Regions from separate parts of the Actinoplanes ianthinogenes genome, predicted to be linked through region 2. Evidence: predicted binding sites of a transcription regulator. Region 2 holds the regulator's gene; the other holds the start of a gene.
What was found. Region 2 encodes HspR, which represses chaperone genes until heat shock. Its sites were predicted from a motif close to TTGAGTNNNNNNNACTCAA; they were not measured.

Region 1: the regulator HspR is predicted to act here: its motif matches at 8,386-8,404, upstream of lon (endopeptidase La).

What each region holds. Positions count from the first base shown of each region.
Region 1 covers NZ_AP023356.1:9,256,661-9,271,278, reverse strand. Annotated here, with positions in the region: gene Aiant_RS42095 (GNAT family N-acetyltransferase) at 1-358, opposite strand, end outside; gene Aiant_RS42090 (Hsp20/alpha crystallin family protein) at 473-916, opposite strand; gene Aiant_RS42085 (hypothetical protein) at 1,000-1,662, shown strand; gene Aiant_RS42080 (SGNH/GDSL hydrolase family protein) at 1,854-2,942, shown strand; gene Aiant_RS42075 (ClpP family protease) at 3,087-3,695, shown strand; gene Aiant_RS42070 (ClpP family protease) at 3,692-4,306, shown strand; gene Aiant_RS42065 (IS110 family RNA-guided transposase) at 4,533-5,603, shown strand; gene Aiant_RS47165 (helix-turn-helix domain-containing protein) at 5,622-5,996, opposite strand; gene lon (endopeptidase La) at 6,059-8,311, opposite strand; gene Aiant_RS42050 (hypothetical protein) at 8,689-8,874, opposite strand; gene Aiant_RS42045 (hypothetical protein) at 8,914-9,765, shown strand; gene Aiant_RS42040 (hypothetical protein) at 9,885-10,100, opposite strand; gene Aiant_RS42035 (LLM class flavin-dependent oxidoreductase) at 10,989-12,128, shown strand; gene Aiant_RS42030 (quinone oxidoreductase family protein) at 12,137-13,084, shown strand; gene Aiant_RS42025 (DUF1684 domain-containing protein) at 13,104-13,901, shown strand; gene Aiant_RS42020 (beta-class carbonic anhydrase) at 13,914-14,405, shown strand; gene Aiant_RS42015 (hypothetical protein) at 14,428-14,618, shown strand, end outside.
Region 2 covers NZ_AP023356.1:4,802,149-4,816,766, forward strand. Annotated here, with positions in the region: gene pdhA (pyruvate dehydrogenase (acetyl-transferring) E1 component subunit alpha) at 1-745, opposite strand, end outside; gene Aiant_RS21600 (hypothetical protein) at 1,156-2,331, shown strand; gene Aiant_RS21605 (hypothetical protein) at 2,332-3,537, opposite strand; gene Aiant_RS21610 (GTPase family protein) at 3,572-5,251, opposite strand; gene Aiant_RS21615 (GTPase family protein) at 5,248-6,954, opposite strand; gene dnaK (molecular chaperone DnaK) at 7,336-9,189, shown strand; gene grpE (nucleotide exchange factor GrpE) at 9,186-9,803, shown strand; gene dnaJ (molecular chaperone DnaJ) at 9,910-11,112, shown strand; gene Aiant_RS21635 (heat shock protein transcriptional repressor HspR) at 11,133-11,576, shown strand; gene Aiant_RS21640 (hypothetical protein) at 11,629-12,075, opposite strand; gene Aiant_RS21645 (cation:proton antiporter) at 12,264-13,472, opposite strand; gene Aiant_RS21650 (cation:proton antiporter regulatory subunit) at 13,479-13,976, opposite strand; gene Aiant_RS21655 (sugar efflux transporter) at 14,021-14,618, opposite strand, start outside.

The DNA of each region.
Region 1 (14,618 bases), 4.5 Mb from region 2:
GCAGCATCCGCAGCCCGTGCCGGGTCGCGGCCAGGTCGCAGAGCTCACGGACGGTCGCGGTCGCCACGCCGCGGCCGGCAGCCTGCTGCGCGACGCGGTAGCCGAGGTTCGCGGAGCGGTCGTCGACGTCGAACAGATTGAAGCGGCCCAGGATCGCGCCGTCCGCGCCGACGAGGACGTAGAAGGCGCAGGCGCCGGTCTCCTGCTCGGCCAGCGCGGCCGCGTGCCGGTCGGCGAACCGGTCGAAGAAATCGTCGCCGCGGTCCGAGATCGAGGCGGCGAAGTAGGCCCGGTTGGCCAGCTCGAAGGCCAGGACCGCGGAGGCGTGGCGGGCATCCAGCCGTTCCAACTCGGGCATCGCCCGACTCTAACCGGATCCGAGGACGTGCGAGGACCCCGGCGAACCGCCGGGGTCCTCGGGTGGTGCGCGGGTCAGGAGAGTGCTGTGCGGATCAGGAGAGTGCTGCGCGGGTCAGGAGTTGATCGCGGCGTGCTCGCTGGAGTTGACCGCCACGCTTACCTTGCGGGGCTTGGCCTTCTCCAGCACCGGGATGCGCAGGACCAGGACACCGTTGTCATAGCCGGCCTGGATGCGCTCGCTGTCGAGCACGTCGGACAGGATCAGCTGGCGGGAGAACACGCCCAGCGGCCGCTCCGACGTGTGCACCTGCGCGTTGTCGCCCAGGTCCAGCGGCCGGCGCTCGGCCTTGACCGTGAGCACGTTGCGCTCGATGTCGATATCGATGCTGTCCGGGGACACGCCGGGCAGGTCGAACGCGACGATGAACTCGTCGCCCGTCCGATACGCATCCAGCGGCATGGTGACCGGCCGGGACCAGGTGCCGGACTGGGGGTCGCCGAACACCTGCCGGGTCCACCGGTCGAGTTCCCGGAACGGGTCAGTGCGCACCAACATCGTGTCCACCTCCGAAATCTCTCAACAACAGGGGTGCCAATGCGCTCACCCACCGTTGTAGCATGTCATCGGAACGACGACAAGTGGATTGTCATTCAGACGACGACGAGGCGGCGATGAACGTCGACGATCATCACCAGGCGCAGGCGGCGCTCGCGCTGATCCTGACCACGGCCGGCAGCACGCCGGCCGCTCCCTCCGAGACGGCGCTGGCCGCACTGATCGCGCTGCGTCACCTGCGTGCCCAGCTCGACGCCAGCGAGCCGCAGCTGATCGCCGCCGCCCGCGCCGCGGGGGCCAGCTGGGCCGAGCTCGCCCCGGCGATGGGCGTGGCCAGCCGGCAAGCCGCCGAGCGGCGTTATCTGCGGGTCCGGCGCGGCGCGCTGGACGACGCCACCGCCACCGGCGACCAGCGCGTCACCGCGGAGCGCGACCGCCGCGCGGGGACCCGGGCGGTCACCGACTGGGCCCGGGACAACGGCGCCGACCTGCGGCAGCTCGCCGGGCAGATCACCGCCCTGACCGATCTGGGCCCGCACGCGCAGGACAGCCTCGACCGGCTGCACCAGGCCCTCGGCGACAGCGACCCGGCCGCCCTGCTCCCCCTGCTCACCGCCGCCCAGCAGTATCTGCCGTCCCAGCACGCCGCACTCGCCGAGCGCGTCAGCACCGTCACCGGGGACGCCGACCAGGTCCGCCGCGTCACCCAGCGCCGGCGCGAGAATCAGCGCCGCACGCCCCGCTGACCCGTCTTTCGACCGCTCGGCGACGCCAGCAGACCGCTCACCCCTCTGGCACGCATCGACGTTGACAGATGCACGAGCGGGGGGTGAGGCTTCGGGCACCCGCCGGGACCGCGGCGCGTCCGAGGCATCAGCGGCGTGAAGGCACAGATCCGGGACTGCGATGGCGGGGCCAACCGGAAATGGAGCTGGTCATGAGACGACTCGCAGCCCTCATCCTGTTCCTCGGCGCGCTCTGCCTGCCCTCCGCCGCCGCACAGGCGGCCGAATCCAACGGCGGCGTACGCGTGATGCCGCTCGGGGACTCCATCACCGACGGCTACAACGTTCCGGGCGGCTACCGCATCGGGCTCTGGCAGCGCCTCGCCGGCAACGGCACGCTGACCGATTTCGTCGGCTCCGGCTCGAACGGGCCGGCCGGCCTCGGCGACCACGACCACGAGGGCCACTCGGGCTGGCGCATCGACCAGCTCGACGCGAACATCGTCGGCTGGATCCGGCAGGCCGACCCGCGCACCGTCCTGCTGCACATCGGCACCAACGACATCGGGCAGAACCACGACGTCGCCAACGCCCCGGCCCGGCTGTCCGCGCTGATCGACAAGATCCGGGCGAACGCCCCGCAGGTGCAGCTGTTCGTCGCGCAGATCACCCCCACCGCGAACGCCGCGAACGAGCAGAAGACCCAGACGTTCAACGCGGCCCTGCCCGGCATCGTCGCCCAGAAGGGGCCGCTCACCCACCTGGTCGACATGCACTCCGCGCTGACCACCGCCGACCTGGCCGACGGCCTGCACCCGAACGCCGGCGGGTACGACAAGATGGCCGCCCGCTGGTTCGCCGCGCTCCAGTCGGTGCCCGGCAGCCTGGCCACGCTGACCACCCCGCCGGTCGGTGGCACGGTCGTGCTCTCCAACCCGCAGTCCCGGCGCTGCCTGGACGACAGCAGCGGCAACGGCACCGACGGCGCCACCGTGCACCTCTGGGACTGCCACGGCGGCGCCAACCAGAAGTGGACCCGCACCGCGGCCGGTGAGCTGCGCGGCGCCGGCGGCAAGTGCCTCGACGTGTACGGCAACGGCACCGCCAACGGCACCCGGGTCACCGTCTGGACCTGCCACGGCGGCGCCAACCAGCGGTTCACCTTCGGCGCCTCCGGCACGATCACCGGGGTGGCCTCCGGGAAGTGCGTCGACGTCAACGCCGGCGGCACCACCAACGGCACGAAGGTGCAGATCTGGGACTGCAACCGCACCGGCGCCCAGGTGTGGTCCGCCCGCTGACCCGCCACGTCACCGGACCGGTCCTGAACAGGTCAGGGCCGGGTCGTCGCCGGGTCGTCTGCTAACGGCAGATCGGCTTGGCCGGGGGCCGCCCGCACCGCAATGGTGGAGGCGGCCCGTCCGGCCGAACCGAAGGAGCAGGCCATGCAACAAGCCATCAGCGGCACCGTCGACGACCAGGTGGCCGTCCAGCTGCTGCACCAGCGCATCATCGTGCTCGGTGCCGAGGTCGACGACCCGATCGCCAACCGGATCTGCGGGCAGCTGCTGCTGCTGTCCGCCGAGGATCCGCAGAGCACGATCAACCTGTACATCAACTCACCGGGCGGGTCGGTCACGGCCGGCCTGGCGATCTACGACACCATGCGGCTGATCCCCAACGAGGTCAGCACCCTGGCGCTCGGGCTGGCCGGCAGCATGGGCCAGTTCCTGCTCACCGCGGGCACCCCGGGCAAGCGGTTCGCGCTGCCGCACGCGCAGATCCTGATGCACCAGGGCTCGGCCGGGTTCGGCGGCACCGCGGCCGATGTGGAGATCTACGCCAACCAGCTGGAACGTCTCGGCCAGACGCTGCTGCGACTGACCGCCGAGCACACCGGCCAGCCGTACGACACGGTGGAGCTGGACAGCCGCCGCGACCGCTGGTTCACCGCCGAGGAGGCGCGGCAGTACGGCCTCATCGACCACATCATCGACAGCGTCGACGACGTCCGCCCGAGCATGACCCGCCAGCCGATGGGACTCTCCGCATGAGCCAGTACACGATTCCGACGGTGGTCGAGAAGACGCCGAGCGGGGAGCGCGCCTTCGACGTCTACTCCCGGCTGCTGGCCGACCGGATCATCTTCCTCGGCACCGAGATCGACGACGGTGTCGCCAATGTGGTGATCGCCCAGCTGATCCACCTGGAGTCCAGCGGGGAGCAGGAGATCGGGCTGTACATCAACTCTCCCGGCGGCTCGTTCAGCGCGCTGACCGCGATCTACGACACGATGAACTTCGTCCGGTGCGACATCGCCACCATCTGCGTCGGACAGGCCGCCTCGTCGGCCGCGGCGCTGCTGGCGGCCGGCACGCCGGGCAAGCGCTCGGTGCTGCGGCACGCCAAGGTCACCCTGCACCAGACCACCAGCCAGGCCCGGGGCACGCTGCCGGACCTGGCCGTGGAGGCCAAGGAGGTGGCCCGGGTGCGGGCCGAGATGGATCAGATCCTGGCCGAGCACACCGGGCACCCGGCAGCCAAGATCCGGGAGGACACCGACCGCAAGATGGCGCTGTCGGCGCACGACGCGGTCGCCTACGGCCTCGCCGACCGGGTGATCACGCACCGCGAGCCGCGGGCGTACCGGCTCAACGCCGCCTGACAGAGATGATGTTGGTGAGCACCTCCCGCCGGGGTCTGACCCACCGCCTGACTGACTTCGGGTCCTTAACGAGATTTGTCGGCCCTGGTCGGGAGGTGCTCATGCACTCATCAGGCGTGGCGTTGTGACTTCATAGGAGCCTGGCCAGAGGCCCCATCTCTGTCTTGTCCGCGTTGCCCGGCTGGTGCGTGCCGCCCTGCCCCCAGTCACGAACGACAGGACGACGATGCCCTCCATTACACCTGACGACGCCGCGATCGACGTCTTCGGTGGCGTCGACACCCACCAGGACACCCACACCGCCGCAGTGATCGACCTGGTCGGGCGGGTGCTGGGCACCCAGCAGTTCCCCGCCACTGCGGCCGGATACTGCGCCTTGCTGGCCTGGATGCGTGCACTCGGCCGCCTCGGCGGTGTAGGCGTCGAGGGCACCGGCGCCTACGGCGCCGGGCTCACCCGGCTACTACGCGATCAAGACGTCACGGTGATCGAAGTCGACCGGCCTGACCGCAAGACCCGCCGCTTTCAGGGCAAGTCCGACCCGATCGACGCCATCCAGGCCGCCAAGGCCGCCCTTGCCGGGGAGCGCACCGGTGTTCCCCAACAGCGTGACGGCCGGGTCGAGGCCCTACGCAACCTGCGCGTGTCTCGGCGCAGCGCCATCGACCAGCGCGCCGACACCCAGCGTCAGATCAAAACCCTGATCGTCACCGCCGCCGACGACCTGCGCACTCAGCTCCGCGGCCTGAGTGTCTCGAACCTGGTTGCCACCTGCGCGAACCTACGACCCGAGCGTGCCGACGCCGGCTCCCCGGTCACCGCCACGAAGATCGCGCTACGCTCGCTGGCCCGCCGCCACCAGCAGCTCACCATCGAGATCGCCGACCTCGACGAACTCCTGGAGCCATTGACCGCCGCGATCAACCCCGGCCTGCGCGCCGCGAACGGCGTCGGCGCCGATGTCGCCGGCCAACTCCTGGTCACCGCCGGGGAAAACCATGACCGGCTCGGCTCCGAGCCGGCGTTCGCCATGCTGTGCGGCGTCGCGCCGATCCCTGCATCGTCGGGCAAGACCACCCGCCACCGCCTCAACCGCGGCGGCGACCGCCAAGCCAACAAAGCCCTCTACCGCGTCGTACTCTGCCGCCTGCGCTGGGACCCTGACACCCGCGCCTACGCCGAACGACGCACCAAAGAAGGCCTTTCCAAAAAAGAAATCATCCGCTGCCTCAAACGCTACGTCGCCCGCGAGCTCTACCAACTCATCACATCAAACGACCTCGAACTCGCCGCTTGACATCCATAGGAGCATCTCTCAGGCGGCGAGCAGGACGACCTCGCCGGCGCCGGAGCTGCGCGGCATCCGCGCGGCCCGGTGCGGGCGGGCGGCCTCCAGCCGGACCCGGGCGGTCTCCAGCCGGACCACGGGGGCGCGGTGCACGACCAGGTCGCGTCCCACCTCGGCCAGCAGGTCGGCCAGCTCGATCCCGAGCGAGTCGCAGACCGCGGCGACGATCTCCGAGCTCGCCTCCTTGCGGCCACGTTCGACCTCGGAGAGGTACTGCACCGAGACACTGGCGTCCCGGGCGACCTCGGCCAGGGTCCGCTCCTGCTCCCGGCGCCGCCGGCGCAACACGTCGCCGACGAGCGTCCGGAGCAGGGGCCGGGAGCGGTGCATCACGTCTGCCATGCGCCGACCGTAATCACTCACCGCTCCCGGAAGCCCGCGGTTCTGCCAGAGGCAGAGCCGCGTCAGGCCGCCGTGACCACACCGCCGGAGACCGGCTCCAGCGCGGTGGCCAGGATCTCCCGGACGTCGGCGACGATGTGCACGGTCAGCGCGGCGAGCACGTCGGCGGGGACGTCGTCGAGGTCGGGCTCGTTGCGCCGCGGCAGGTACACCTCGGTGAGCCCGGACCGCTGGGCGGCGAGCAGCTTCTGCTTGACGCCGCCGATCGGCAGGACCCGGCCGGTCAGCGACACCTCGCCGGTCATCCCGACCTCGGCGCGCACGTTGCGGCCGAGCAGCAGCGAGACCAGCGCGGTGGTCATCGTGACGCCGGCGGACGGACCGTCCTTGGGCACCGCGCCCGCCGGCACGTGCAGGTGGATCGGGTGGTCCAGCTGCTCCGGCGAGATGCCCAGCTCCTCGGCGTGCGCCCGGACGTAGGAGAGCGCGATCTGCGCCGACTCCTTCATCACGTCGCCGAGCTGGCCGGTGACCGACAGCCCGCCCTTGTCGCCGGGCAGCAGCGACGCCTCGATGTAGAGCACGTCGCCGCCCATCCCGGTGACGGCGAGACCGGTGGCCACGCCGGGGACGGCGGTCCGCTCCCCCGACTCGGGGGTGAACCGGGGCCGGCCGATCAGGTCCTTGAGGTCGCCGGCGTCGACGGTGGCCGGCAGCTGCCCGAGAGCGACCTTGCGGAACGCCTTGGCCAGCAAGCGCTCGAACGAGCGTACGCCGGCTTCCCGGGTGTAATTGGCGGCGATCTCGCGCAATGCGTCCTCGGTGACGGTCACCTCGCCCTCGCTCAGGGCGGCCCGCTCCAGCTGCCGGGGCACCAGGAAGTCGCGGGCGATGGCGACCTTGTCGTTCTCGGTGTAGCCGTCGATCGCGATCAGCTCCATCCGGTCGAACAGCGCCTGCGGGATCGTCTCCAGGACGTTGGCCGTGGCGATGAACAGCACGTCGGACAGGTCCAGGTCGAGGTCGAGGTAGTGGTCGCGGAACGTGTGGTTCTGCGCCGGGTCCAGCACCTCCAGCAGCGCCGCCGCCGGGTCGCCGCGGTAGTCGCTGCCGACCTTGTCGACCTCGTCGAGCAGCACCACCGGGTTCATCGAGCCGGCCTCGCGGATGGCCCGCACGATCCGGCCGGGCAGTGCGCCGACGTAGGTGCGCCGGTGCCCGCGGATCTCCGCCTCGTCGCGCACGCCGCCGAGGGCGACCCGGACGAACTTGCGGCCCAGGGTGCGGGCGACCGACTCGCCGAGCGAGGTCTTGCCGACTCCGGGCGGGCCGGCCAGCAGGATCACCGCGCCGGAGCCGCGGCCGCCGACGGTCGCCAGGCCGCGCTCCTCGCGGCGGGCGCGGATGCCCAGGTATTCGACGATCCGCTCCTTGACCTCGTCGAGGCCGTGGTGGTCGGCGTCGAGGACGGCGCGGGCCGCGGTCAGGTCGGTGGTGTCCGTGGTCCGCACCGCCCAGGGCAGGTCGAGCACCGTGTCCAGCCAGGTCCGGATCCAGCCCGCCTCCGGGTTCTGGTCGCCGGCGCCCTCCAGCTTGCCGACCTCGCGCAGCGCCGCCTCGCGGACCGCGTCGGGCAGGTCGGCCGCCTCGACCCGGGCCCGGTAGTCGTCCTTGCCGTCCGGCTCGCCCTCGCCGAGCTCCTTGCGGATCGCCTTGAGCTGCTCGCGCAGCAGGTACTCCCGGTTGCGCTTCTCGACCGACTCCCGGACGTCGGCCTCGATGGTGTCGTTGACCTCGGACTCGGTCAGGAAGGCCTGGGTCCACTCGATCAGCAGCCGCAGCCGGGCCTCGACGTCGGGGGTCTCCAGCAGCTCGCGCTTGCGGTCGTTGGACAGATACGGCGCCCAGCCCGCGGTGTCGGCCAGGTCGCCGGGGTCGTCGATGGCGCTGACCGACTCGATCACCTGCCACGCCTCGCGGCGTTGCAGCACCGAGACCACCAGCTGCTTGTATTCGGCGGCCAGCTCGCGGGCGTGCTCGCCGATCGGGCCGGCGACGACCGGCTCGGCCTCGACCCAGAGGGCCGCGCCGGGGCCGGTCACGCCGCTGCCGATGCGGGCGCGCACGCCGGTGCGCAACACGGCGGCCGGCGATCCGGTGCGGGACTTGCCGACCCGGCGGACGCTGGCCACCACGCCGTGCGAGGCGTAACGGTCCTCCAGCCGTGGCGCGATGAGCAGTTCCGAGCCGGCCGAGGTGCGAGCCGCGTCGACGGCGGCCTGGGCGGCCTCGTCGAGCTCGATCGGGACGACCATGCCCGGAAGCAGAACGATGTCTTCTAGGAACAGCACGGGAAGGCGTTTGCTGGTCACCCGGTACCTCCGAGGGGTTGAGTCTGTCCTGCTCAACTCCGACGGGCACCGACCTCTTCCGTTGTTCACTCTCGGCGAAAACCAACGGGCCGCAGGTTGCGCTTCTTCCCTGCTCAAGCGGCACTTACGGTGGTCTGACAACTCAACCGTTGAAGTCCGACCGCGGATCACAGAGCGATCCGCAGACCCCATTCGGGTACGCCCGGACGGCGCCCGCCTCGGCCTGTTCGCGTGCACGGAAGCGACCCTGCGCAACCCGGACGGACCCGCACTGGCGGCCGAGTCGGTGCAGGTGGAGCGAGCCTTGCCCATCTGCCGAGTCACGCGGTCCGGTAGTGGTAGGTGCGCCCGCCGTCGCCTTGGGTGAATCCGTCCGGCCACAGGCCCAGCGACAGCGCGGTGTCGACGATGAGCGCCATGCCGAGACCGCACTCGCCCGGCGCATTCGGGACCATCTCTGAGCGGAAGCCCTCGGACATGGATCCGACCAGTTCGATACGAAGCACCAGTACGGACTGTTGAGGACGGGATCAAGAATGTCAGAAATGGACTTCGCAACCGAGTACGCCACCGGGCTGTTGTTCGCCGCTGATGTCACCGAGGCGGCAACCTGGCCGGAGCGCGGTACACACGGCGCCGATCAGCTGAAAGAGCCGTACCTGCAGGACCTGCTCAGTAACCAGCGGAACTACGACTGGTGCGACAATCGGCAGGACGTGGATGTCGCCGTGAACGGCGCGTTGCGGGCGACAGTCGACTACGTCGCCCGCCGACACGCGCTGTCGCCGTCCTCCGCCCCCGGCCAGCCGCGGCAGCTGTGGCCCGATCTCGACGAACGGCTCGCCGCGCTCGCGAACGCACTGCACTTTGCCGCATCCGCGGCCGAGAAAGCGTGGCCGCACGAGCTCGACTTCGTGCTCGAGCCGTGGCTGCGCCGCCGGCTGGCCCGGCTGCTGCAGGCGCCCACCCCCACCGAAGGCGTAGGTACCTTCGAAGCCCGGATCCGCCACGCGGTCACCGTCACCCATCGGTACCGTCACGTACGCTACGAACTGTTCGGCGACCGGACGTGGACCGGCAGGCCCGAGGCGTCGTGGTGGTGTCCCGACGACGATCTCGCCGCGCGGGCGCCGTTCGATGGCTACGCCCACGGTGATGTGCCGGTGTACGCGCTCGTCCTCGACGACGCCTCCTCGCGGCGCGCCGGAGAACTCACGGTCTGCACCGGGCGCTCCGAGGAGGCCCGGACCTACCGCTTCGTCGTTATCGACGGCGAACCCCAGCTGCCCGACGGGTGCGATCCGGCGGTCCATGAGGCGGTCACAGCGGCGTTGACCGCGTTGGGCGTGCTACCCGCGCTGCCCGCACCCGGCATTTCCGATCCTCAGGCAGGTTGATCTCCGGTCGCGAGCGACGAGATCCCGGACCCGGCGCTGCTGGCGCAGGCGCGGGCACGGACGCGAGGACCGCGTACGAGGACGCGGGCCGGTCAGCGGCCGGCCCGCGCCCGCCGACGTCACCGCCGGCGCATTGCCAAGATCGCCACGACGAGCACCACACCGAAGACGATGATCGCGAGCTGGACGGTCCGTTCACTGCTGGCGTCGGCAACCTTCATGATCAGCGCAATGCCTCCGGCTGACCCACCGGCGACACCGAGTGCTTTCAGCGCTACGTGGTCGCGCTGGTCGGGAGGCTCCTGGCTTCGCAAGGTGTTCCTGGCTACAGTCATTTAGTTGCTCTCCTGCCTGTTGAGGGCTGAGTGATGTGCCTGGCGGTACTTCCCGGGAGAGCAGCACGACGGCCCGCCTGCCAGCGGGCCGTCCTCGTTGCCGAGGACCGCGGCCGTCGCTGCGCCCACCTGATAGTCCTTGCTTCGTCATCGGTTGTCTTTTGTCGTGGGACGACAGGAGACAAACCGATGTGGATCGCACGGGAACGCTCGGTGAAAAGCGACACCCGTTCCTGCCACCGCGAGTCAGCGCCGGGGATCCGGCCGACCGGCATCGCGGTGGGCCCACCCAGGCGCGATCTGGCTCGTGCGGCGGCAGCCAGCCGGTTCACCGCGGCTCGGCCCCTCGAACATTGCTGCCAATGGTCAATCCTCCGATGCGGACGGACAAGTCGATGTCCGCGGCATCATCTTCCCGGCATCATGGTCAACGCAAGAAGTACTAGACTTCTTGGTCAGCACGCACGGCCGGTACGCCGCAGAATCCGTCCGGGCCAATCGACGCCACAACGCCTCGCGCTTTCTGGATCCACTTGCCTTTTCCCAGGCCAACGGGGGCGGCAGCCACGGTATCGTCGCCGTTGCAGCCTTGCCGGGAGACCGCACAGTTTGCGATGGCGAGGGCCGTTTCCAGGCAGCGCCGCGACAGTTCTGCGACACCTGATTCCCACGCTTTTGGTGCTGTCCGCCTCGATTTTCGTGGCATTCCGCGAAGTTGCTCGGTACCGGCACGAGTCCGTGAGTCCAGGGCTGCGCGTCGGACAGGTGTAGTGGATCGGTGCCGGCTGCCCGGGCATGAGGCGACATCCCCTCCGGCGCCGGCCTCCACCGGACCAAGTCCCAGTTAGTCTATGGGTATGGGGGATGGCTCTGCGCGGAGGAGTGCGTGTGAAATTCCAGGTTCTCGACATCCTGCCGAACCTCACGAACCCGGTCACCGGGCGGGAGATCCGGCCGGACGAGCGCTTCTCGCAGGCACTGACGTCGGCGCGGTACGCCGAGGAGTTCGGTTTCGACGCGGTCGGGATCGGGGAACGGCATGCCGGCGCGTTTCTGTCCAGCGGGGTGAGTGTGCTGCTCGGGGCGGTCGCGGCCACCACCAGCCGGGTCCGGGTCACGACCGGGGTGTCGGTGCTGTCGATCCACGACCCGCTGCGGGTGGCCGAGGACTACGCCACCGTCGACCAGCTCTCCCGGGGCCGGCTCGACCTGGTCATCGGCAAGGGCAACGAGCTGCGCCAGCTGCCGATGTTCGGGATCACGAACGGCGACCAGTGGGACGCCCTGGCCGAGAAGTACGAGCTGCTGCGCCGGCTGTGGCGGGAGGAGGAGGTGACCTGGGACGGCCGGTTCCGCGAGCCGCTCGACCGGGTCACCAGCCTGCCCCGGCCCTACGCCGGCGCCCCGCGCGTCTGGCACGGCTCGGCCACCACGCTGACCTCGGCGGAGCTCGCCGCCCGCTGGGGTGACCCGCTGTTCTCCGCCAACGCCATCCAGCCCCGGGACAACTACACGGTGCTGATCGAGCACTACCGGCGGCGGTACGCCGAGCACGGCCACGACCCGCGGTTCGCCTATGTCGGGGCGGGCGCCGGGTTCCTTTACCTGGCCGACACCACGCAGCAGGCCCGGGAGGCGTTCGGGCCGACCTACGAGCGCATCGTCGAGTACTTCAACCAGCCGGGCAACCACACGCCCGGCAACGAGATGACGTTCGCGAGCATCGACGACGCGATCGCCCGGGGGCCGGTGCTGGTCGGCTCGCCGCAGCAGATCGCCGAGAAGATCCTCTGGTTCCACGAGGCGTTCGGGCACGACCTCCAGTCGTTCAGCCTGCCCACGATGATCCCGCACGAGCAGCAGCTGGCCATGCTGGAACGCCTGGCGGCCGAGGTGCTCCCGGTGGTGCGCAAGGCGGCGCCGACGACGCTGTGGGGCGACGACGACCCGTACGGCGGGCGGCCCGCGGCGTACGGGCGTACCGTCGCGGACGCCGCCGCCGAGATCGAGAAGACCCGGGCCCGGTGATGCGGGCCGTGCACGTCACCCGCTTCGGCGGGCCCGAGGTGCTGACCCTGGCCGAGGTCCCGGTCCCGGTGCCGGCGGCCGGGCAGTCACTGGTCACGGTGGACGCCGCCGGGGTCAACTTCGCCGACACGAGCCGGATCGCCGGGAGCTATCAGCCCACGCCGCGGGTCCCGTTCGTGCCGGGCACCGAGGTGGTCGGGCGCACCGCGGACGGCCGCCGCGTGCTGGCGACCACGTTCGAGGGAGGCGGGTTCGCCGAGCGGGCGGTGGTGGACGACGCGACGACCGTGCGGGTGCCCGACGGGGTGGGTGACGCCGACGCGCTGGCGCTGCTGGTGCAGGGCCTGACCGCCTGGCACCTGCTGCGCGGCTCGGCCCGGCTCGGCCCGGGCGAGACGGTCGTGGTGAACGCCGCGGCGGGTGGTGTCGGCTCGTTGCTGATCCAGCTGGCCGGGCACTTCGGCGCCGGCCGGGTCATCGCCACCGCCTCGACGGCCGCCAAGCGGGAAGTGGCGCTGTCGCTCGGCGCCGACGCCGCGGTCTCCGGCGAGGCCGACGGCTATTCCGAGCGGATCCTCGCGGCCAACGCGGGCCGGCCGGTCGACGTCGTTCTGGACGCGGTCGGCGGGCCGGTGTTCGGCGCGGGCCTGGCGACGCTGGCGAACTTCGGGCGACTGGTGACCTACGGCAACGCGTCGCGGCTGCCGAAGCCACCGGTCGACCTGGACACCCTGACCGATCGCAACCTGGCCGTCTGCGGCTTCTGGCTGCGTCCGGCCCTGACCGTCCCGGGCGCGTTCCGGGAGCCGCTGGAGGCGATGTTCGACCTCGTCGCCGCCGGCGCCCTGCGGCCGGTGACCGGCGCGGCCTATCCACTGGACCGGGCCCGGCAGGCGTTCGAGGATCTGCTGGCGCGTCGCACCACCGGCAAAATCACGCTAACTCCTATAGCCTAAGTAGGGTTAGGCTCGGGGCATGAGCGAACAGCAGTGGGCGACCTGGCACGCCGAGCACGAGCGCCGGCTGGCCGATCCGCACGGATTCCTGGCCATCACCAGCCTGAACTACCTGACCACCGAGCCGCAGCGCTTCCCGGACGCGCCGGGCGCCTGGCACACCGGCCCGCAGGGCGTCGTCGTCGAGCTGGCCGCCGGCGAGTCACTGACCCTGGACGGCGTCACCCTCACCGGCCGGCACGAGTTCGGCGAACTCGCCGAGCGCAGCAGCGTCTTCCCCGCGTTCGGCGAGGCGGTCGTCGAGGTGGCCAAGCGCGGCGGCTTCGACATCGTCCGGCCGCGGCACCCGTCGCACCCGCTGCTGGTGCGGTTCCACGGGGTGCCCGCCTACGGGTTCACCGAGCGGTGGCGACTGACCGGGCGTTACGTGCCGCTCGACCAGCCGCGCGACGTGACGGTCGGCGCCGCGGTCGAGGGTCTGGAGCACGTCTACGAGTCCCCCGGCCGGGTCGAGTTCACGGTCGGCGACGTCGACCTGGCGCTCACCGTCTTCAACGGACGCGAACCGGGCTCGCTGTTCGCCCTGTTCACCGACCGGACCTCGGGCGTCACCACGTACGCCGCGAACCGCAGCCTGGCGATCGACGCGCCGGACGCGGACGGCACCGTGGTCCTCGACTTCAACCGGGCGACCAACCTGGTCTGTGCCTACACCGACTACGCGACCTGCCCGCTGCCTCCGGCCGAGAACCGTCTGCCGGTCGCGATCGAGGCGGGCGAGAAGATTCCGTACGAGCGACTCGCCCCGGTCGGCTGAGGAGACGCCACCATGAGCGTGACCGACGAACTGCTCCAGAACGCCGAGAGCTACGCCGCCTCGTTCGACAAGGGCGAGCTGCCCCTGCCACCCGCGAAGCACGTCGCCGTCCTGGCCTGCATGGACGCGCGGCTCAACCCGTACGGACTGCTGGGTCTCGCCGAAGGCGACGCGCACGTGATCCGCAACGCCGGTGGCGTGGTCACCGCCGACGGGCTGCGCAGCCTGGCGATCAGCCAGCGACTGCTCGGCACCACCGAGATCATCCTGATCCACCACACCGACTGCGGCATGCTCACCTTCACCGACGACGGCTTCAAGGCGAGCATCCAGGCCGAGGTCGGCATCAAGCCGTCCTGGGCCGCCGAGGCCTTCCCCGACCTGGACGAGGACGTCCGCCAGTCGGTGCGCCGGATCCTGGACGACCCGTTCATCCCGGTGAAGGACTCGGTGCGCGGCTTCGTCTACGAGGTCGGGACCGGCCGCCTGCGCGAGGTCAAGTAGCACTCACGGACGGAGACGACCCATGCGAGGGCTGCTCGACGCGCTCCTCGAGGCCGTGATGGGTCTCGAGGAGCTGCCGCCCGAGCCGGGCACCCCGGAACGGGCCGAGGCGCTGCGGAACCGCGTCCGCACCGCCGAGCTGGAGCACGAGCGGGAATCCGGCGGAAACACTCGATACAGTCTGATCAAGGGCATTGACCCACAAAGGATATC
Region 2 (14,618 bases):
CGTCGATCCGGATGCCCGGGAAGCCGTATCCGGCCGCGCGGTTGTACAGCGGGATGCGGGTCTGCCGCTCCAGCGGCTCGGAGATCGCGTACTGGTTGTTCTGGCAGAAGAAGACGATCGGGGCGTTGAACACCCCGGACCAGACGAACGACTCGTTGACCTCGCCCTGGCTGGTCGCGCCGTCGCCGAAGTAGGCGATCACCGCCTCGCCGTCCGGGCTGCCGGTCTTGCCGTCCATGGTGACGCCCATGGCGTAGCCGGTCGCGTGCAGCGTCTGCGAGCCGATCACGATGGTGTAGCTGTTGAACTTGTGCTCGTTCGCATCCCACCCGCCCTGGTCGACGCCGCGGAACAGGCCGAACGGCATGATCGGGTCGATGCCGCGGCAGTACAGCACGCCGTGCTCGCGGTAGGTGGGGAAAGCCATGTCCTGCGGGCGCAGCGCCCGGCCGGAACCGACCTGAGCCGCCTCCTGCCCCAGCAGGCTCGCCCAGAGCCCCAGCTCACCCTGCCGTTGCAGGGCGGTCGCCTCGGCGTCCAGCCGGCGCACGGTCACCAGGTCACGGTAGAGCCCGCGGTACTCCTCGTCGGTGAAGTCGACCGAGTACGTGGTTCCGTCCGCCGTGGTGACGCTGCCCAGGTGCTCGCCGTCGGGCGTGAGCAGTTGGACGAATCCGCCTGCCGGCGCATCGGCGCCGCCTCCCGAAGGGGGCACCGCCCCGGCTTTGCGTTCGCCTTTCGCCATCCGTGTCTCCCTGTATCTCCTCTGCGCCCGCGGCGGGTGTCGCCCGGCCACGCGGCGGAACCACTGGTAGCCGCGCATGTGCCGGGTGAGGCTGCCGCGCGACGTTCCGGCCGGGACTGCGCCCCTGCCGGGACGGCCCGACGTCGCCCCGCTGGTCGGCGGGAGGCGACGGCGGCGGTGCCGTCGCCACCATCCTGACAGAGGGAGTGAGGGGCGTTACATAGTGCGTGGATCACGAATAGAGATTTTCTGCTGACGTATCGTTAAGGGTATTTGTCCGATTTAGTGGCTTTTGTTCGATCACTACGGTACGAATAGGCCGAGTTCACCGCTGCCGAACAGCCGATGCGTCGTTCACCTCTGTGACCGAGACGGATCCAGGTTGATCTTTTGGTTCGGAGGAGCCCGGCGTGCCGCACCTGCCCGACGACGACGGCTACGCGCCGCCCCTGAAGGTGCTCAGGAAGCGGCTCAACGGCGTGTATCGCGAGGACTACGGCCTGTCCGGCCCGACCCGCCGGTACATCCTGATGGTCGCCCTGCTCGTCGGCCTCGCCTCCATCCCGACCCTCGCCGTGATCACCGCCGGGACCAGCGAGATCGCCGGGAACAAACGAAACGGCGCGATGGACGCGCCGTTCCTGCCGCCACCGGCGACCGGTCCGGTCCGTCCCTCACCGACTCCGAAAAACCATTTGGGGTACGACGATCCGCGCCGGTCACCGACGCTTTCCGGTACGCCCTCGCCGACGCACCCGGGCGTGTCGCCGAGCGACCGTACGGGTGACTCGCTGCCCGCGGTCCCCGGCCTGCCCCCGGTGCCGGCCGATCCGCCGCCGAGCCCTTCCGATGTGGACGCTCCCGCCGACCCGGATCGCGACGCGGTGTCCCGCCCGGCCGCGCCGTTCCCGACGGTGCCCGGGCTGCCCGAGGTGCCGGACGAGGACTGGGACGCCCCGCTGGCGCGACGGGCGCCGGCCGCGCCGGCCGACGACCTGTGGAACGCGCCGGAGTTCCCGCGGATCCCCGACACCCCGGAACCGGCCGGCTCCGCGGAGCCCGGCCACCCCTCGGACGAGGCGGAGCCGACCGATGCCGAGGACGACGAGCCGTCCGGCAGCGACCGATCCTCTTCGGACAATCCGGATTCTTCAGATGACGCCGATTCTTCTGACGGCTCGTGGGACGCCGACCCGCCCGGCGACGAGCCCGACCAGAACTCGTCGTACCACGACTCCTCGAGCCACGACTCCTCACACCACGAGTGCGAGGCCGTTCTCCGTTCCACCGTCATCGACCGGCGACGAAGCCGGTCCCGCTCCAGCCGGAGGTCAGCAGTGACCGAACGCCCGCACGTCAACGCCGCCCGGGTCGTCGCGTACAACTACGGCGACAGCCGCAACGTCCGCCGCTCGATGACCCAGCCCCGCTCGGACGAGAACCGCATCACCAACCGTCCGTACCGCGGCCACCACCGGGCCGAGCACACCCGTCACGACGAGAACACCCCGGCCCGCCAGCGCAGCTCCCGCGTCGGCCGGCACCACGCCGACTCCGCCGGCGAGCACCGCCTCAACCACCGCTGATCAGTCGTCGGTGAGGCGGTCCCGGTTGGCCTGCAGCCAGGCGTCGATCGCGTCCGGATCGTTCGGGTCGACACCCTCGGCGATCAGCTGGGCGACGGCCGCGGTGGCCGGGCTGCGCCGTTCGCCGGTGGAGTAGAGGCGGACGAACTCCGGCACGAGTTTCTCCACCTCGGCCGCGGTCTCGGCGATCGCGGCCGGTGGCAGGCCACGCCGCCAGGTCGCGTACTCCGACCAGGCGCGGACGACCCGGGGCAGCATCGCGGCGTCGTCCATGTCCAGGACCGCGCGGCGGTGCACCCAGTCGAGCAGGAACAGGCCGGCCACCGCCGGGCTCCAGCGCAGCGGGTCGGCGCCGGGCAGGGTGGACGCGTGGTCCATCAGCAGGCCGAGGCAGAACTGCAGGGACGGCTGGTCGGCATCCGGCGCGGCGAGCCCGGCCCGGGCCGCCTCGGGCGAGGCCAGGAAGTTGCGGATCAGCTCCGGCACGTTCCGCCCGGCCGGCTCGCTCAGCGGCGGGGTGGTCGGCGCCGGGAGCAACGCCAGCCGGGCCGCGGCCAGCGCCCGGTCGGTGGCCAGCGAACCGTCCGCCGGCAGGTCGCCGAGCTCGTCGGTGACCCGCAGGTGCCGGTCCACCTCGTCACGCAGCAGGCCGGGGTCCTCGTCCCGGAACCAGGTCAGGTCGTCGTGCTCGCACAGCGCCCGGACCTGGGTCAGGATCCGCTCGGCCGACTCGGCGACGAACACGTCCCGGACGATGCCGATGTTGTGGTCGACCAGGGTCACCACGGCGTGTTCCGGGCCGCCCTCGTCCTCCTCCTCGTACGCGAAAGTCACCAGGTACGAGGTCTGGTCGCCGTACACATCGCCGTAGGCATGGCACCCGGTGGCCCGGACCCGCCCCAGCTGCCCGGCCCACGACGGACCCTGCGGATCGTGCCGGACCTCGGCGGCGCCGGCGGCATCCGGCACCAGGGCGGCGAAAACCTCGCGGAGGATCGTGGCGGCTGGCTCCGGCCGCTGCCCGGTGGCGGTCAGGAACTCGCCGACGAACTCGCGGACGGCGGCCGCGCGATCGCCGTCGGCCACCGCGTAGACACTGCCGAGCAGCGCGGTGCCGAGCATCTCGGCCTCCAGCGCGCAGCTCAGCCTGGGAACATCGCGGGCCGCGTGCAGCACCGCCTCGAACGCGTTCTGGGGTGCCGGCATGCCGCGAGCCTACCGCTCGCGGCATGCGGGGGAACTACTCCGAACGCACCACGCCGAGCGCTTCCCGCGCCTGGGCGTACGCGTTGAGCACCTCCCGCACCGGCGCCACCACGAATCCCCGGCCGACCTCGGTGACCGACGCCCGCAATCGCTGCTCGGCCCGGCGCCGGGCACGTCGCCCGCCCGCCTCGACGAGCGGTTTCAGCAGCAGCCACAGCAGCAGCCCGGCGAACAAGCCACCGAGCAGCAGCACGGTCGGCAGCGGCACCGTGCCGATCTCCGGCTCGGCGAGATCGGGCAGGCCGAGCGCGCTCATCGCGTACCCCGCCACCAGCCAGACCAGGCCGGTCACGGCCGCCGCGAACAGCAGCCATTGCAGGATCCCGACCACCTGCCACCAGACCGGTTTGCGGTCGGCGCCCAGGTCGGTCTTGGCGATCGCGCGGTCCAGCGCGTCCGGCAGGTCACCGGCCTTCGACCGGGCGGCGGTGGTCAGGGCCGGCGCCCACACCACCGGCAGCGGCGCCGCGGCCCGGGCGGCGACCGCCCGCACCGACAGGCCGACCGCCGACTTCTGCGCGGCGTCCGCCGCGGGCAGGGAGGTCCTCGGCACGACGTCGGTGGAGACCGCGTCGGTCTTGACCGGCTCGCCCAGGTGCAGTTTGCGCAGCGGGTCGGGACGCAACCGGCGCAGTCCGCGCACCAGCGGCCAGCCGGTCGCCGCGGCGGCCCGGTGGCGGTAGGCGGCAGCGGTGGCGTCGGCGACCGCGGGCACCCCGGCCGAGGCGGCGAGCGCGTCGGTCAGCTGCCGTACGGTCGTCCGGTCCACCTCGTCCTCGGCGGCCGGCGGCCCGATCATCTCGGCCAGCTCCTCGCCGACCGCGTCCAGGTCGGCGGCGAGCCGGCGCAGCGCGGCCTGCCGGTCGGCGACCGTGGTCTCCAGCGCCTCGCGCAGGTCGGCCAGCATGCCGGGCTGTTTCGCCGAGGTGGCCAGCACCGGCGCGCCGGTCAGCCCGTCCTCGTCGAGCAACCGGCGCAGGTCGGTGAGGACCGCGTCGGTGTCGGTGGTGCTGAGCCGGTCGGCCTGGTTCAGCACGACGATGGTGACCCCGGCGTGCGTGGCGAACTGGGAGAGGTAGGCGCGGTGCAGGATCCGGTCGCCGTACTTCTGCGGGTCGACCACCCAGACGATCTGGTCGACCAGCCCGAGCAGCCGGTCCACCTCCAGCTGGTGGGCGCGCTCCACCGAGTCGAAGTCGGGCAGGTCGAGCAGCACCAGGCCACGCAGCGAGGCCTCGTCGTCGCCGTCCAGCGCGCTCTCCCGGACGAACCGCTGCCGGGGCAGCACGCCGATCCAGTCGAGCAGCCGGCTGGCCGGCTCCAGCGGACCCCAGACCACCGCGTGCGCGGTGCCGGTGGTCGGCCGGCGCACCCCGACCGGCGACAGCTTGAACCGGGCCAGCGCGTTGAACAGGCTGGACTTGCCGCTGCCGGTGCTGCCGGCGAGCGCCACCACGGTGTGGTCCAGCGACAGGGTGAGCCGGCCGCTGGCCCGTTCCACAATGGTGTGCGCGCTGACCAGCTCGCTGTCCGGCAGGTACGCATCGACCAGCCGGAGGAACCGGGACAGTGCCTCCAACCGCCGGGTCAGCCCCTCGGCGTCCACCCGATCGTCCTCGGGCAGGGCATCCCGCGCTTTGTCCACCAGACTCATGACCCCGATCCGGTCAACGCGATGTCCTTCCTGGCGCTCTCCACCTCGGCGGCGGCTCGGCGCAACAGTGTGCCGGGTTCTGCCTCGCGGCGCACGGCGGCGGTCCGCTCGGTGAAGCGAGCGGCCTCGGTGTCCAGCAACTCGTCGAACTGGGCGATCAGCTCGGTGCGGGCCCGGGTGGCGAGGGTGCGGATGGCCTGGTCACCGAAGACGGCCTCGAGCACCTTCTGGGCGGCGACCGTGGTGCCGGCGGCGGCCGCCACCTCCAGCCCGGTCGGGATGAAGGCGGTCGCGGTGAACACCGCGATCATCACGGCCAGGCCGGCGCCGTTCACCGCGAACGCGGTGCCGCGGGCCACCGAGCGCTTGTCGCCACCCTCACGCCGGACCAGGTCCAGCACCCACAGCTGCCAGTCGCGGACCAGCCGGTCGGCGCGCTCCGGCAGGCCGGCCGAGGCGGTTTTCAGGTCGTCCCGCAGCAGCGCCTCGCCGGCCGGGTGCGCCTGCCACGAGGCATAGGCCTGCTCGGCGGCGTCGGTCGCCACCCCGCGCAGCAGCGTGACCAGCTGCGACTCCAGCGCGACCTGGAGGCTGCGGCTGTGGCCGGGACGGCCGGTGACCGCCGCGACGAACTTGTCGCGCAGCTGCCCGACCCGCGACTCCAGGCTGCGGGCGAAGTCGCCGGTCCCGACGAACTCCTGCCAGCGGGCCAGCACCTCGCCGCGGAGCAGCCGCCCGTCCTGGAGTCCGTCGCGCACCGTCCGCTTGGCCGTCTGATAGGCCGTGCTGACCCGCTCGTCCAGGGCCTGCGCGGTCCGGGTCTGCTCCTCGGCCGCCTCGGCCAGGCCGTCGACGGCCGGCGCGAGGGCGGCGAGCGCGCCGTCGAGGGTCTGCCGGACCACCGTGTCACGGGCCGCCGGGTCGGCCGAGAGCTGGGCGAACCACTGCTGCATCGGCTGGATCACCTCGGCCGGGAGCATGCCGCGGGTGTCCAGCTCGGACTCCGGCAGCACGAACAGCGGGGCGTTGCCCAGGTCGTTCTCGGTGAGCATCTCGCCCAGGTGGGCGGCGATCTCGGCGGCCGCGTCGAGCGGCACCCGGTCGAGCACCAGGGCGATCACCGTGCCGCGCAGCCGGGCCGTCTTGAGCAGCTCCCAGGGCACGGCGTCGGCGTACCGGGCGGCGGTGGTGACGAACAGCCAGAGGTCGGCGGCGGCCAGCAACTGGGCGGCGAGCTTGCGGTTGTGGTCGACCACCGAGTCGACGTCCGGCGCGTCCAGCAGGGCCAGGCCGGGGCCGATGCCGCGGGCGCCGACGACCTGGAGGGAGTTCGGGTCGTTGCTGGTCTTCACCGTGCGGATCAGGCCGGGCAGCAGGTGCGGCTGCTCGAACCAGCCGAGATTCTCCGGGTGGGACACCAGGACCGGTGAGCGGGTGGTCGGGCGCAGCACCCCGGAGCTGGTCACCGGCTCCTGGACCAGGCTGTTGACCAGCGTCGACTTGCCGGCGCCGGTGGATCCGCCGACGACCACGAGCATCGGCGCGTCCAGCCGGGCCAGCCGGGGGATCAGGTAGTCGTCCAGCTGCGCGAGCAGTGCGGAACCGACCCGCTCGGCCTCCTCGGCGGAAGGCAGCACCAGCGGGTACGAAACCATGCCGAGCGCCGCCCGCAGACGGCTCAGTGCCGCCGCGAGCCTGCCCACGGCCGGGGGTTCGACCGGTGCGGTGATGGCGTTCTCCTTGTTCGCCAGACGGGCCGGGCCGTTCCCCGTACCATCGGAAAGGTCTGCGCGCGCCGGGCTGACCTGGGCTTTCTTGTTCGATACGGCGGGGACGGCGGATAGGGCCGACGGACCGACCGCGTCTCCGTGCGTCGTCACGCAAACAGCGTGCACGATCTATCCAGGCCCGGCAACGGGTACCGGTATGCCGTGACCTGACAGGTATGTAGGTGATTTGGCGCGCGGCCTGGACTTGCGTCGCTCCGGCTCAACTTCGATTTGACGGTTAGCGGACCCGTGGCATCATTGAGTCGGTTCCACTCAACCCTGTTCGAACCAGCCGGTAACGAAGCGAGGAACACCATGGCACGTGCGGTCGGCATCGACCTCGGCACCACGAACTCCTGCGTCAGCGTTCTGGAAGGAGGCGAGCCCACCGTCGTCGCCAACGCGGAGGGCTCGCGGACGACGCCGTCGATCGTCGCCTTCGCCCGCAACGGCGAGGTGCTCGTCGGCGAGGTCGCCAAGCGTCAGGCGGTGACCAACCCGGACCGGACGATCCGCTCGGTCAAGCGGGAGATCGGCACCAACTGGTCGATTGACATCGATGGCAAGAAGTACACCCCGCAGGAGATCTCCGCGCGGGTGCTGATGAAGCTCAAGCGCGACTCCGAGGCGTACCTGGGTGAGACGATCACCGACGCGGTGATCACCGTCCCGGCGTACTTCAACGACGCGCAGCGCCAGGCCACCAAGGAGGCCGGCGAGATCGCCGGTCTCAACGTCCTGCGGATCGTGAACGAGCCGACCGCGGCCGCCCTGGCCTACGGGCTGGACAAGGGCTCCAAGGAGCAGACCGTCCTGGTCTTCGACCTGGGTGGCGGCACCTTCGACGTGTCGCTGCTGGAGCTCGGCGACGGCGTCATCGAGGTCAAGTCCACCTCCGGTGACAACCACCTCGGTGGTGACGACTGGGACCAGCGGATCATCGACCACCTGGTCAAGACGTTCCGCGGCGAGCACGGCATCGACCTGTCCCAGGACAAGATGGCCCTCCAGCGTCTGCGCGAGGCCGCGGAGAAGGCCAAGATCGAGCTCTCCGCCGCCACCACCACGAGCATCAACCTGCCCTACATCACCGCCGGGGCGAACGGCCCGCTGCACCTGGACACCTCGCTGTCCCGGGCCGAGTTCCAGCGGATGACGCAGGACCTGCTGGACCGCTGCAAGGGCCCGTTCGAGTCCGCGATCAAGGACGCCGACGTCAAGCTCTCCGACGTCGACCACGTCATCCTGGTCGGTGGCTCGACCCGCATGCCGGCCGTGACCGAGCTGGTCAAGAGCCTGACCGGCAAGGAGCCCAACAAGGGCGTCAACCCGGACGAGGTCGTCGCCGTCGGCGCCGCGCTCCAGGCCGGTGTGCTCAAGGGCGAGGTCAAGGACGTCCTGCTGCTCGATGTCACCCCGCTGTCGCTGGGCATCGAGACCAAGGGCGGCATCATGCACAAGCTGGTGGAGCGCAACACCACCATCCCGGCGCACCGCTCCGAGGTCTACACCACGGCGGACGACAACCAGCCCTCCGTGCTGATCCAGGTCTACCAGGGTGAGCGCGAGATGGCGGCGTACAACAAGAAGCTCGGCACCTTCGAGCTCTCCGGCATCGCGCCCGCCCCGCGCGGCGTGCCGCAGATCGAGGTCTCCTTCGACATCGACGCGAACGGCATCGTGCACGTGTCCGCCAAGGACCTGGGCACGGGCAAGGAGCAGAAGATGACGATCACCGGCGGCTCCGCGCTGCCGAAGGAAGACATCGAGCGGATGATGCGCGACGCCGAGTCGCACGCCGACGACGACAAGAAGCGCCGCGAGGACGCCGAGGCCCGCAACCTGGCCGAGCAGCTCCAGTGGCAGACCGAGAAGTTCCTGGCGGAGAGCGGCGACAAGCTCCCCGAGGACAGCAAGAACAAGATCAGCGAGGCGCTCGGCGAGCTGCGCGGCGCGCTCGGCGGCACCGACATCGAGAAGATCAAGTCGGCGCACGAGCGGCTCTCGCAGGTCTCCCAGGAGGCCGGCTCGCTGCTCTACTCGCAGGGTGAGGCCCCGCAGGCCGGTCCCGAGGGCGCCGGCGCCCCGGGTGGCGCGACCGGCGCCGGCCCGGCTGCGGGCGGCGACGACGTGGTCGACGCCGAGATCGTGGAGGACGACAAGAAGTGAGCGCCAAGGACGACGAGAACGACGGTCCGGTGACCGAGCGGGAAGTCATCCAGGGCGAGAGCGACTCGACGGCCGAGACGACTCCCGAGCAGCAATCGGGCAAGAAGCCGGTCGGCGCGCATCGCGCCCCGGAGGAGGAGGAAGTGGCCGCGGTGGCCGAGGACGCCAAGCCCGGGTTGGGTGCCGAGCTGGACGCAGTGCGTGGCGAGCTCCAGGAGCGCACCCACGACCTGCAGCGGGTGACCGCGGAGTACGCCAACTACCGCAAGCGGGTGGACCGCGACCGGGGTGCGGCGGCGGAGCAGACCACCGGCGCGGTGCTCACCGCGCTGCTGCCGGTGCTGGACGACATCGACCGCGCCCGCGAGCACGGTGACCTGGTCGGGCCGTTCGCCTCGGTGGCGGAGCAGCTCACCGCGGCGACCGGCAAGCTCGGCCTGGTCGCGTTCGGCGAGAAGGGTGACCCCTTCGACCCGAACCGGCACGAGGCGGTCGCGCACCAGACGTCCGCGGACGTCACGGAGCCGACCTGCGTCGAGGTGATGCGCCGTGGCTACACCCTGGGCGAGCGGCTGCTGCGCCCGGCGATGGTTGCCGTCGCCGATCCCGAGTGAGTTTCCGATGCTGTCCCGCCCGCCGGCTCACCGGCGGGCGGGACGGTGCCGATCAGCGGGAAGCCCATCAGCGGGAGACCCACCATGAGTCGAGGAGGTGGACCAACTGAGCTCTAAGGACTGGCTCGAGAAGGACTTCTACGCCGTTCTTGGCGTGAACAAGTCCGCCTCAACCGATGAGATCAAGAAGGCGTACCGGAAACTCGCCCGCGACCTGCACCCCGACCGCAATCCGGGCAACAAGGAGGCGGAGGAGAAGTTCAAGGCCGCGTCCGAGGCCTACGACGTGCTGTCCGACGACAAGAAGCGCAAAGAGTACGACGAGATGCGCTCCCTGTTCGGCTCCGGCGCGTTCCGTCGTGGTGCCGGCCGGCCCGGTGGTGGCGCCCAGTTCGACCCGTCCGACCTGTTCGGTGGCTTCACCGGAGCGGGCGCGGCGGGGGGTGGCGGGGCCGACCGCCGGTTCGGCGGCACCGGCTTCTCCGACATCTTCAGCTCGATCTTCTCCGGTGGCGGCGGTGGCGCCGGCCCGGCCGGGCGGCGTGGCCCGCAGCGCGGCCGCGACGTGGAGACCGAGGTGACGCTGGACTTCGCACAGGCCGTGCGGGGCACGACGCTGCCGCTGACGCTGCGCACCCCGGGCGCCTGCGACACCTGTCACGGCTCCGGGGCCAAGCCCGGCACCACCCCGCGTGCCTGCGCGAAATGCCACGGCACCGGCCTGGTCTCCAGCAACCAGGGCTCGTTCAGCTTCTCCGAGCCGTGCCGGGAGTGCCAGGGCTCGGGCAGCATCGTCGACGAGAAGTGCCCGGAGTGCCGGGGCACCGGCGGGGTCACCAAGACCCGGACGATCAACGTGCGCTTCCCGGCCGGCGTCGCCGACGGGCAGCGGATCCGGCTCAGCGGCCGGGGCGAGCCGGGCGACCGCAACGGCCCGGCCGGCGACCTGTATGTGCAGGTCAAGGTGCGTCCCGACGAGCTGTTCGGGCGCAGCGGGGACGACCTCACGCTGACCGTCCCGATCAGCGTGGCCGAGGCCGTGCTCGGCACCGACCTGCGGGTGCCCACCCTGGACGGCCCGGTGACCCTGCGGGTGCCGGCCGGCACCCCGAGCGGCCGCAAGCTGCGGGCCCGGGGCAAGGGCGTGCTCCGCAAGGAGGGCCAGGCGGGTGACCTGATCGTCACGGTCGAGGTGCAGATCCCGTCCGGGGTGACCGGCGAGGCCCGGGACGCGCTCGAGAAATTCGCGAAACTCACCCCGCCCGCGGGGCGGGAACGGCTCGAGGCGCGCGTGCGCAAGGCCGGTTAGGGACCCTCCGGAGGTGGCACATGTATGAAGAGATCCACATCTCGGTCGAGCAGGCCTCCGACGCGAAGGTCCTGATCATCTCGGTGGCCGCCCGACTGGCCGGGATGCACCCGCAGACGCTGCGCCAGTACGACCGGCTCGGCCTGGTGCAGCCCGGTCGCGCCGGTGGCGGCGGCCGGCGGTACAGCGAACGGGACGTGGCGCTGCTCCGCGAGGTGCAGCGGCTGAGCCAGGAGGACGGCGTCAACCTGGCCGGCATCAAGCGGATCATCGCCCTCGAGCAGATGGCCGGCGACCTCCAGCAACGGGTCGCCGAGCTGGAGGAGCAGCTGGCCGACGCGTACGCGCGGATCGCCCAGCTGGAGGCGATGAACCCGTACGCGGGCCGGGGTGACCTGGTCCGCCAGGAGAGGCACTCCACGGCGCTGGTGGTCTGGCGTCCGCGCCGATCTGCGGACAAATAGCAACGGCGGCCCTGATGAGGGGCCGCCGTTACTACGCGTAGTTACCGGTTGACTACCGACGGTTGAACAGGCCGAGCCGGCGCGGGTTGCGCACCAGGCCGCCCTCCATCCAGTCGTGGTGGTCGAACAGCTCCGGGCGGGTCAGCAGGACCCGCGTGTTGTGCGCCCAGATCTGCATCGGCTCGTCGCCGACCTCCTCAGCGCGCTCGACCCACTTCTTGAGCCGCCGTTTGCGCTGGTTGCTCGCATTCTGCCGGACGCCGTCCGCCGCGTAGATGTACATGCAGTGCTGCGCGAACCGCCGGGCCGGGCACTGCCGGTCCATGGCCAGCTCGAACAGCGTGGGGCCGAGCACGTCGCCGGAGATCAGCAGATCCCAGTCCCGTGGCATCGTGCTCAGCGGTACCGACTCGGGGTGGTAGGCCCATGCCTCGATCTCACCCGGCCGGGGATCGACGGGGTTCTGAAACCCCAGGAAGGTCGCCTCTCGCACGCTCAACGCCGCCGCCTTATTCACCCGTTCGCCGCGCGATCCGGATCACACTTTCCGTCGCGCTGATCGAACGTCCCAATACAGAGAGTTGTCGCGGCGCAACGGTAGCGCGATCAACGAGTGAACGGAAGTGTCAAGACTTCACATTCAGATACTGGACGGTAACTTTTTGATGACGGCGCTTGTGACCGGGTTCACTCGACGCTGGGCAGGGGTTTTCCGGTCGTACGTTGAGCGGCCATCCGCCGGCGCACCAGGTTCTTGAACCAGGCGTAGTCCGGGAGACGGGCCAGCATCGGGCCCGAGACGACCGTGATCAACACGTACGCCGTGGCGAGCGGAGCGAGCTTCGGCTGCACCCCGGAGGCGACCGCGAGTCCGGCGATCACCACCGAGAACTCGCCGCGCGGGGTGAGCGCCAGCCCGGCCCGCAGCCGGCCCGGCAACGCGATGCCCACCCGCCGGGCCGCCAGATACCCGGTGGCCACCTTGGTCAGCATGGTCAGCACCGCCAGGCCCAGCGCCGGGAGCAGCACCGGCGGCATGTCGGCCGGGTCGGTGGAGAGCCCGAAGAAGACGAAGAACACCGCGGCGAACAGGTCCCGCAGCGGCGACAGCATCTCGGTGGCGTGGTGCGCGACCGGTCCGGAGAGGGCGATGCCGACCAGGAACGCGCCGACCGCCTCGGAGACCTTGAGCTCGGCGGCCACCCCGGAGACGAACAGGGTCAGCCCCAGGACGCTGAGCAGCAGCGCCTCCGGATCCTTCACCGACATGAACCGGCTGATCGGGCCGCCGTACCGGATCGCCACCACCAGCACCGCGACCACCGTGACCACCGCGACGCCCAGCGTGCTGAGGCCGCCCAGCAGACCCACCCCGGCCAGCACCGCGGTCGCGATCGGGAGGTAGAAGGCCATCGCCAGGTCCTCGATGACCAGCACCGACAGGATCACCGGCGTCTCCCGGTTACCGAGCCGGCCCAGGTCGCCGAGGACCTTGGCGATCACCCCGGAGGACGAGACCCAGGTGATCCCGGCCAGCACCAGCGCCGCCTTCAGGTCCCAGCCCAGCAGGATCGCGAACAGGGCACCGGGCAGCGCGTTGAGCAGCATGTCGAGCACACCGGCCGGCGCCGCCGAGCGGAGGTTGCCGACCAGCTCGTCCGCCGAGTACTCCAGGCCCAGCATGACCAGGAGCAGGATCACCCCGATCTGCGCGCCGATCGCGATGAAGTCCTCGCTGGCCGAGAGCGGGACCAGCCCGCCGTGCCCGAAGAACAGCCCGGCCAGCAGGTAGAGCGGGATCGGCGAGAGCCCGAAGCGGCGACCCACCCGGCCCAGCATGCCGAGACCGAACAGCAGCGCCCCGATCTCGATGAGCAGGACGGTGGAGGCATGCACGGCAACTCAACCGTCGGTGTCGCCGGCCAGGATGGCGGTGACGCCGTCCAGGCCGTCACGGGTGCCGACGGCGACGACCACGTCGTTCGCCTCGAACTGGAAGGTGGGGCCGGGGGACGGGATGACCTCGCGGTCGCGCAGCACCGCCACGATCGACGCGCTGGTGCGGGTGCGGGCCCGGGTGTCACCCAGGCGCCGCCCGACGAACGGCGAGCCGGCCGGCAGCGCGATCTGCTCGGTGAGCAGCCCGGCGGCCTGCTGGCGCAGCCCGGCCAGCTGCCCGAGCATCAGCGAGGCGCCGAGGACGTCGGCCAGAGCCTCCGCCTCGTCGTCGGTCAGCGGGATCGAGGCCAGGCAGGAATCCGGGTCGTCCACGTCGTAGAGGACCAGGTCGCGACGCCCGTTGCGGTGCGAGACCACCCCGACGGTACGCCCGGAGGTCGTCACGAGGTCGTGTCGGACGCCGATTCCCGGCAGCGGAGTCTGTTCCACCCGTACGCGCACGATCACCACGGTATCCCGCGGCGAGTGAGTTTCGTCTCAGACGGTCAGTCTCGTTCGGCTTCGAGCTCCGCGACCGGCACGCCCGCCGGGCGGGCCGGTGGCTTCGCCACCAGCAGCAGGAGCAGACCGAGGGCGGCCAGGACCAGATTCATTCCGTACGCGAGGCGGTAGCCGTTCTGCTGCGCGATGCCGAACAGCGGCGCCGCGAGGATGTTCCCGAGCGGGAAGGTGTTGGTGAACATCGTGGTCACCCGGCCCGGGTGCTGCGGCATCATGTCCTGCACGTAGGCGATGCCCATGCCGGACGTGGCGGCGATGAACAGCGCGTTCAGCACCTGGGCGGCGCTCAGCGCCCAGATCGACTGCGCGGACGCCGCCACCGCCTGATAGGCCACCGCGCAGACGGCGCCGGTCAGGATCAGCCGGCGCAGCGGGATCCGGGTGCTCAGTGCGCCGAAGCCGAGCATCAGCGGGATCTCCAGGGCCGCGCAGAGCCCGAGGATCAGGCCGGCGTCGCCGACCGAGCCGTGCAGGTCGGTGCTCACATACAACGACATGGCCTGCACGCCGAGCACCATCGTGGTGGTGAGCAGGACGAAGCCGCCGATGATCGGGTAGATCGCGCGCGGTGGCCGGACGCGG